One region of the Tsukamurella sp. II2bb genome, then DNA from elsewhere that is predicted to be linked to it. Evidence: riboswitches for the same ligand, from Rfam matches in the RefSeq annotation. Region 1 holds a riboswitch; the other holds the start of a gene.
What was found. A riboswitch is a leader RNA that binds a small molecule or an ion and turns the genes downstream of it on or off. The one in region 1 is predicted to bind S-adenosylmethionine.

Region 1 (4,387 bases):
GCGCCGACCGTCACGACGCCCGCGCTCTGACGGTCAGCGCCGCGCGAGGTCCAGCGTCCGGGTGAGGAGCTCCGCGACGGCGTCCATCTCGGTCAGGAAACCGTCGTGGCCGTCCCGGGAATGGACGACCACCAGCTCGCCGCTGCCGGGGAGCAGGTCCGCCAGCTCCCGCTGCAGGCGCAGCGGATACAGGCGGTCGGAATCGATCCCGCCGACCACGACCGGAACCCGGCACTCGCGGAGCGCCGCCTCGATACCGCCGCGGCCGCGGCCGACGTCGTGGTGGTTGAGGACGTCCGTCAGTACGACGTAGCTGCCGGCGTCGAACCGGTTGACCAGTTTGTCGGCCTGGTGGTCGAGGTAGGAGGTGACTGCGTACCGGCCGCCGGTCAACGGATCCTCGTCGCCCTGGGCGTCGTTGCGGAACCGGCTGTCCAGCTCGATCTCCGTGCGGTAGGTCAGGTGCGCGATCCTGCGCGCGACGCCCAGGCCCGCGGTGGGGGCGTGACCGGATTCGTGGTAGTCGCCGCCCTGCCAGTGCGGGTCCGCCGTAATCGCCGCGATCTGCGTCGTCTGGGTGCCGATCTGGTCGGCCGTCGCCCGGGCGCCCACCGCGAGGATCAGGGCCGAGCGCAGGAAGTCGCCGTACATGAGGGCCCACTCCAGAGCCCGCGCGCCGCCCATCGACCCGCCGACGACCGAGGCGATGTCGTGGACGTCGAGGGCGCGGAGCAGCGCCGCTTCGGCTTCGACCTGGTCGCGGACCGTGATCACGGGGAACCGGGAGCCGTAGGGGCGCCCGTCCGGCGCGAGCGAGGCCGGCCCCGTCGAACCCGAGCACCCGCCGAGGACGTTCGCCGAGACGACGCACCACTCGTCGGTGTCGACCGCGGCGCCGGGCCCGATCAACCCGTCCCACCATCCGGCGGACCGGTGATCGGCGTCCGGGGGGCCGGTGACGTGCGAGTCGCCGGTGAGGGCGTGCAGCGCCAGCACGACGTTGTCGCGGGCCGCGTTGGGCCTGCCCCAGCGTTGGAAGGCCATCGTCACGTCCGGCAGGACGACACCCGACTCCAGGACCAGCGGTCCGAGCGACAGCGACTGCACGGCACCGTCGGGCACCCGGGCCCAGTCTGCCGGGGGACTGTCGATGGGCCGTCCTGTGCGGATACTGATGGTCACCGAACCTCTCCTCGCGCTTGCCACCCGGCGGGTAGACCGGGAAACCAGGTCATCACCCGGGGCACCCCACCGCGGTGGAGGGTTGCCGGTCAGCAAGCCGGGGCTGTGCGCTGACGCTCATGACCTCTTCCTGCATCATAACCGACCGTTTTCCCGTGAACGAGGTCACAGGTCCGCAGGGAAGCGGGGGCGGAGCCGGGACGTTGCACCCTCCCGTGCGCACTTCTACCCGGACCTCGCTCGCGGTCGGCGCCATGGCGCTCGGCGGCTTCGGCATCGGTACCACCGAGTTCGCGGCGATGGGGCTGCTCCCCGACATCGCCGCCGACCTGCGGGTCACCGAGCCGGTCGCCGGCCACGTGATCTCGGCGTACGCGCTGGGCGTGGTGGTCGGTGCCCCGCTCATCGCCGCGGCGTTCGCGCGGGTGCCGCGCAGGGCGCTGCTGATCGCGCTGATGGTCGCCTTCACCGTGGGCAACGCTCTCTCCGTCTTCGCGCCGACCTACGGGACACTGATGGCGGCCCGGTTCGTCGCGGGCCTGCCGCACGGGGCGTTCTTCGGGGTCGCCGCGCTGGTGGCCGCGCATCTGGCGGGGCCCGCGGACCGGGGGAAGGCCGTCGGCCGGGTGCTGATGGGCCTCTCGGTCGCGAACGTCGTCGGCGTGCCTCTGGTGACCTGGCTCGGGACGGCGCTGGGGTGGCGCTACGCGATGGCCGTGGTCGTGCTGATCGGCGCGGTCACCGTCGCCGCCCTCGCGGCCTTCCTGCCCGCCGTGCAGATCCCGCTCACGAACCCGCTGACCGAACTCGGGGCGCTGGCCCGCCCGCAGGTGTGGTTCGCGCTGCTCACCGGTGTGGTCGGCTTCGGCGGCATGTTCGCCGTGTACACCTACATCTCCACCACGCTGACCTCGGTGTCGGGTCTCAGTGCGGCCTCGGTGCCGGTGGTGCTCGCCGCGTACGGCGTCGGCATGGTGATCGGCAACGCGGTCGGCGGCCGGGCGGCCGACGGCTCGGTGGTCCGGTCGATCGCGGTCGCGCTGGCGGCGCTGGTCGTGCTGCAGGCGCTGTTCTCGCTGTTCGCGGCGCAGCCCGTCGCGGCGGTCACTCTCTTCTTCCTCATCGGGCTCACCGCGTCCGCGCTGGTGCCCGCGCTGCAGACCCGCCTGATGGACGTGGCGGGGGAGGCGCAGACCCTCGCCGCCACGCTGAACCACTCGGCGCTCAACATCGCGAACGCGCTCGGTGCGCTGCTCGGCGGCGCCGTCATCGCCGCCGGTGCCGGGTACACCGCGCCCGCGCTCGTGGGCAGCGGCCTCGCGCTGGCCGGGCTGGTGATCTTCGGGATCGGGATGCGGTCGGCGCGACTGTCGGCGCGACGGAGCTCAGAACTTGTCGGTGTCGCTCGGTAGGGTCGTCGGCATGCGAAGGATCCTCGCGCTGTGCGCGATCGCGCTGCTCGCCGTTCTCGGGTTGGTCGCGTGCGGCAAACCGGCGGTCGGGCCCACGGCCACGGCCACGTCGGCCGCCACCGCGAGCTCCGGCGCCGCGGGCGCCTCCGGTACCGTGCCGCGCTCCGGGTCGGCGGCCGCGGCGGCTGGCCCGTCCCGGTCGGCGGCACCGTCGAACTCCGCGGTGCCGCAGCGCGTCCTCGCGACGCTCGCCCGGATCGACGCCGGCACCTGGCCGCCCCAGGACGGCTCGGGGACGCAGGGCGGCCGGAACTTCGGGAACTTCGAGGGCCGGTTGCCCGCCACGGATGCGCAGGGCAAGCGCGCGAAGTACACGGAGTGGGACGTCAACGTCCGCAAGCCCGGGCAGAGCCGGGACGCCGAGCGCATCATCACCGGGGCCGACGGCAGCGCCTGGTACACCCTGAACCACTACGAGACCTTCACGAGGATCCGATGAGCACCCTCCCGCAGTTCCTCTCGTCCGGTACCGGCGCGGCGCTGACCGGCGCCGATCTGGATTCCGTCAAGCGGCGCGAACGGCCGCGCGTGCTCGTCGCACGGGGCAGTCGCATGCGCACCAAGGCGGCTCTTCTCGATGAGGTCTCCGCCGTCCTGCAGTTCCCGCTCCACTTCGGTGAGAACTGGGACGCGCTGGCCGATTGCCTCGGGGACATCGATTGGTCCGGGGGGCGGGAGCCCGTCGTCCTTGGCGTCGCCGAGGCCGAGCAGGTGCTCGCCGACGAGCCCGAGTTGCTGTCCACCTTCGTGTCCGTGCTCGCGGACCGGGACGTGCACGTGCTCCTGGCCGTCTCCGAGCATGCCGACGGGCCCGGCGTGCGTTCCGCGTGGGCGGGCTCGGGCCTGACCGTGGAGGCGCTCGCATGATCATCAGCTCGATCAACGTCAACGGCGTCCGCGCCGCGGTGAAGCAGCGGTCCGAGGAGAATCTCGGCATGCTGCCCTGGCTCCGTGCGACCGAAGCCGAAGTGGTGCTGCTGCAGGAGGTCCGCGCCACCCACAAGCAGACGCTCGCGGCGCTCGCGCCGGCACTGGAGGAGGGCTGGCACCTCGCGGCCGCGGAGTCCTCGACCGCGGGCCGCAACGGCGTGGCCGTGCTCTCCCGCCGCGAGCCCGATGCGGTGCGGATCGGTTTCGGCAGCGCGGAGTTCGATCCCACCGGCCGCTACATCGAGGCCGATTTCGGCGGCCTGACCGTCGGCTCGCTCTACCTCCCCTCGGGTGACGTGGGCACCGAACGGCAGGACGAGAAGGACCGCTTCCGTGCCGAGTTCGGTGCGTACCTGGCGAAGCTGGGGCGACGTCGCCGCGAGGTGCTCGTGTGCGGTGACTGGAACATCGGCCACACGGAACTCGACATCAAGAACTGGAAGGGCAACGTCAAGAACTCGGGGTTCCTGCCCGAGGAACGGGCCTGGATGAGCGAGCACATCGGCGAGGGCCGCGCCTTCAAGGACGTGGTGCGCGAGCTGCACCCCGGCGTTCCCGGGCCGTACGCGTGGTGGTCCTGGCGGGGGAAGGCATTCGACAACGATTCCGGCTGGCGTATCGACCTGCAGATCGCCAACAACGCACTCGCGAAGCGCGCTGTCTCCGCCCGCGTCGAACGCGCGGACGCCTACAACCTCCGCTGGTCCGACCACGCACCGGTCACCGTCGAGTACGCGGACTAGGAGGTCCCGGCCCGCGGACTCGGGCAGCGCGACGTAGCCGTGTGCGCACGCGCGTGCCGT
Region 2 (4,387 bases), on a different contig from region 1:
CGAGATCGATCGTTCCGTCGGCGACGAGGAAGCCGAGCACGAACTCCCTCGCCCCCGCCTCGCGCAGCGCGGCGGTCCGGCGGAGCAGCTCCCCGAGGTCGCCCGCGGCGAAGCCGTCGGTGAGTCGCAGCATCACCCGCACCGGGATGTCCACGGCCGCCAGAACCTCCGCGACGGTCGCGGGGGAGGGGCTGAGCCCGTCCGCCGCCATGTCGGCGACCAGCTCGACCCGGTCCGCCCCGCCCTCCTGGGCCGCGACCGCATCCCCCGCGTCCAGCGCGATGACCTCCAGCAGTGCCATGCATCCACGGTCGCACGCCGGGGCCGCGGTGTGCCGGGAAACTCGGTGGACCGCGTCCTTGCAGTCGAATACGCTGCTGGACATGGATATGAGGAAGTTCCCCGAATCGCTGCGGCAGGGCCCCTGCCGCCGGTTCGGTGTGTCCGCGTAACCTGCGGCAACCCGGGCCGTCGCTGTCATCGCCGGCTCGGAGCCATGCGCGTCACGCATCGCCTCTCGGGCCGGTGACCATCACACCGAGACGAGAAAGACATGGAGAAGATCACCAAGACCCTGGTCTCGTGGGCGTCCATTCTGGACGAGAAGACCCGCGAGCAGGCGATCACCACGGCGAAGCTGCCGTTCATCTACCCGCACATCGCGCTGATGCCCGACGCCCACCTGGGTAAGGGTGCCACCGTCGGTTCGGTCATCCCGAGCCTCGGCGCCGTGATCCCCGCGGCCGTCGGCGTCGACATCGGCTGCGGCATGATCGCGGTCCGGACGCAGTTCACGCTGGCCGACCTGCCCGACGATCGGGCGACGGTCCGCGAGGCGATCGAGCGGGCGATTCCACTCTCGCCCGGCCGGTACAACAAGAAGGTCGTGGCGACGGCGGAGCCGCGGATCGCGGAGCTGGAGGCGCTCGCCGAGCGGGCCGATTTCGACCCGGCTCAGTACGCCGGGAACTGGAAGCTCCAGCTGGGTACGCTGGGCGGAGGAAATCACTTCGTAGAGCTAAGCATCGACGACGACCAGCGAGTGTGGGCGTTCCTGCACTCCGGCTCCCGCGGTGTGGGCAACAAGATCGCCCAGCACCACATCGCCGTCGCGGCCCGTCTGTGCAAGCAGTGGTGGATCGAGCTGCCGGATCCGGACCTGGCCTACCTCGTGGAGGGCACGCCCGAGTTCCGCCGCTACATCGCCGAGCTGAAGTGGGCGCAGCACTTCGCGCTGCTCAACCGTGAGGAGATGATGGACCGGGTGATCCGGCAGCTCGGCGAGTGGGTGGGAACGCCCGTCGTCGAGGCGGAGCGGATCAACTGTCACCACAACTTCACCCGGCGCGAGAAGCACTTCGGCAAGGAGGTGTGGGTGTCGCGGAAGGGCGCGATCGAGGCCACGGAGGGCAAGCCCGGTCTCATCCCGGGTTCGATGGGGACCGCGTCCTACATCGTCGAGGGCAAGGGCTTCGCCCCGTCGCTGAACAGCTCGCCGCACGGCGCGGGCAGGGAGTACTCCCGGTCCGCGGCGCGCAAGGCCTTCACGCACGAGCAGCTGCGGGAGGCCATGGTGGGCATCGAGTTCCGCGACAGCGCCGACTTCATCGACGAGATCCCGCAGGCCTACAAGCCGATCGACCGGGTCATGGCCGACGCCGACGACCTGGTGACGGTGCGCGCCGTCCTGCGGCAGATCGTCAACGTGAAGGGGCAGTGACCCGTTCCCGGGCTGGGGCTTCTCAGCCCGGGAACGGATCCTGCGTGTGCCCGACCAGGTCGGCGACGGAGTTGATCGTGCGGGTGGGGCGGTACGGGAACGCGGCCACCGACTCGGTCGTGGAGATGCCGGTGAGGACGAGAATGGTCCGCAGACCGGCCTCCAGGCCGCAGACGATGTCGGTGTCCATCCGGTCGCCGATCATCAGGGTGTCCGCGGAGTGCGCCCCGAGCGCACGCAGCGCGGAGCGCATCATCAGCGAGTTCGGCTTCCCCACGTAGTACGGCGAGCGGCCCGTGGCTTCGCGGATCAGCGCGGCGACGGCACCCGTTGCCGGGAGCGATCCGTCCTTCGACGGTCCCGTCGGGTCGGGGTTGGTGGCGATGAACCGCGAGCCGCGCTCGATCAGCCGGATCGCCGTGGTGATCGCCTCGAACGAGTACGTGCGGGTCTCGCCGAGGACCACGTAGTCCGGGTCCTTGTCGGTCAGCACGTAGCCCACGTCGTGCAGGGCGGTGGTCAGCCCGGACTCGCCGACGACGTACGCGGTGCCGTCCGGCCGCTGGTCCTGCAGGAACTTCGCGGTGGCGAGCGCGGAGGTCCAGATCCGCGCCTCCGGGATGTCCAGCCCCGTCGCGAGAAGCCGTGCCCGCAGGTCGCGCGGCGTGCGGATCGAATTGTTGGTGAGCACCATGAACGGGGTGCCGGCCGCGGTGAGCTCGGCGATGAAGTCGTCGGCGCCGGGGATCAGGTGCTCCTCGTGCACCAAGACGCCGTCCATGTCCATCAGGTACGTCCACTCGGTCATGTCTGCGAATCTACCCGCGCGGGTTTCGCGTCGCCGTGATTCCAACCTTGACCGCGGCCCATCCGCAGGGCATTCTCGACGGCAGGTCATGAGTGCCAGCGACAAGCCCCGGCTCGCTGGTCGGCAACCCTCCTCCGCGGTGGGGTGCTCCGGGTGACGACCTGGCCGTGCCGGACCGTGCACGGCAAGCGCGGATTCGCGGCACACGTCTGACGGCGGTGCCGTGCGTCCTCATACCGAAGGACTTCTGATGAGCATCGCCACCACCGAGCGCGCCGTCTGCCTCAGCCCGACCATCACCTCCCCGCTTCGCGGCACGCCGCTCGCCCTGGGCCCGCTGGCCGCCGTCACCGGTGCTGACGAGTACGCCCCGCTGCGCGACGGCGCGACCGTCCGCTACGCCAACTTCGACTACGCGGCCAGCGCTCCGGCGCTGGTCGAGGTGCAACGCGCCGTCCAGGAGGCGCTGAGCGAGTACGCGAGCGTGCACCGCGGCGCCGGCCATCTCTCCCAGCGCTCCACCGCCCGCTACGAGCGCGCCCGGGACACTGTGGCGGAGTTCGTCGGTGCCCGCCCCGATGACCACGTCATCTTCACGGGTAACACCACCGACTCGATCAACCTCCTGGCCGGCTGTGTACCCGGGGAGGTCGTCGTCCTCGACTGCGAGCATCACGCGAACCTGCTGCCCTGGAAGAAGATCGGTGCCCGGGTGGTCTCCGCGCCGCTGTCGATCGAGGGCACCCTCGAGGTGCTCGAGAAGGAGCTGACCGCCCGCCCCGCGGCCCTGGTCAGCGTGACCGGCGCGTCCAACGTCACGGGGGAGGTGCTGCCCATCCGCCGGATCGCTGCGCTGGCCCACCGGCACGGCGCGCGCATCGCCGTCGACGGGGCGCAGTTGGTCCCGCACCGTCGTATCTCGTTGCGCGAGAGCGGCGTCGACTACCTCGCCTTCTCCGGACACAAGCTCTACGCGCCCTTCGGCTCGGGCGTCCTCGTCGGCCGGGCCGACTGGCTGGACGAGGCCGAGCCCGTGCGCTGCGGAGGAGGCGCCAGCTACGAGGTGATCGGCACGCCCGTCTCGAAGTCGGTCGAGGTGGCCTGGCAGACCGGGCCGGCGCGGCACGAGGCGGGATCGCCGAACGTGCTGGGCGCGGTCGCGATCGCCGCCGCCTGTGAGGCCATCGCGGCGCTCGGCGAGGACGCCGTCGCCCGGCAAGAGCGCTTCCTCACCGACCTGCTGCTCGCCTCGCTCGAGGGCATCGACGGTGTCCGCACGCTGAAGATCTGGGCCGACTCCACCGATCGGGTGGGGATCGTCGCCTTCACCGTCGACGGCCGCACGCCCCGCGAGGTCGCGGAGTTCCTCTCCGCCGAGCACGGGATCGGCGTGCGCGACGGGAAGTTCTGCGCCCATCCCGTCGTTCACCGGTTGGGGTGCTACGACGGCGCCGTCCGCGCGAGCCTCGGCCTCGGCACGAGCGAGAACGACGTGCACCGCCTGGTGCGCGCCCTCGAAGACCTGTCCGCACGAGTGAAGTAGTCGCCCTTCTCAGGAGGAAGAAGTCATGACCGTCTCCCGTCCCGCCCTGGTCGTCACCGTCGACGGTGAGCCCGAGTCCGTGCACCTGACCCGGGTCCGGGCCGCCGATCTGCGCCTCGCGCAGCGCCAGCGCGGCTACCTGCGCGCCGAGGCCGAGCGCGCGGGGCGGGAGCCGGACGCGGTAGCGCTCGAGGTCGACGTGGTCATCGATGAGCGCGCGGCCGACGCCCGGGCCAGCTACGCGCCGAACGGGACCACGGTGCAGGGCATCACGTACGTGGGCACCCCGTCGGGCCTGAAGTCCCTCATCGAGGAC

Region 2: another riboswitch for S-adenosylmethionine. It lies ahead of AC21LY_RS17000 (aminotransferase class V-fold PLP-dependent enzyme); the one in region 1 lies ahead of metX (homoserine O-acetyltransferase MetX).

What each region holds. Positions count from the first base shown of each region.
Region 1 is NZ_JBYPZI010000013.1:43,392-47,778, reverse strand. Features, by position in the region: gene AC21LY_RS22625 (hypothetical protein) at 1-30, shown strand, start outside; gene metX (homoserine O-acetyltransferase MetX) at 34-1,182, opposite strand; SAM riboswitch class IV at 1,191-1,307, opposite strand; gene AC21LY_RS22615 (MFS transporter) at 1,398-2,594, shown strand; gene AC21LY_RS22610 (guanyl-specific ribonuclease) at 2,605-3,093, shown strand; gene AC21LY_RS22605 (barstar family protein) at 3,090-3,521, shown strand; gene AC21LY_RS22600 (exodeoxyribonuclease III) at 3,518-4,327, shown strand.
Region 2 is NZ_JBYPZI010000007.1:209,034-213,420, forward strand. Features, by position in the region: gene AC21LY_RS16985 (copper homeostasis protein CutC) at 1-301, opposite strand, end outside; gene AC21LY_RS16990 (RtcB family protein) at 554-1,720, shown strand; gene AC21LY_RS16995 (HAD-IIA family hydrolase) at 1,743-2,528, opposite strand; SAM riboswitch class IV at 2,613-2,725, shown strand; gene AC21LY_RS17000 (aminotransferase class V-fold PLP-dependent enzyme) at 2,779-4,071, shown strand; gene AC21LY_RS17005 (hypothetical protein) at 4,097-4,387, shown strand, end outside.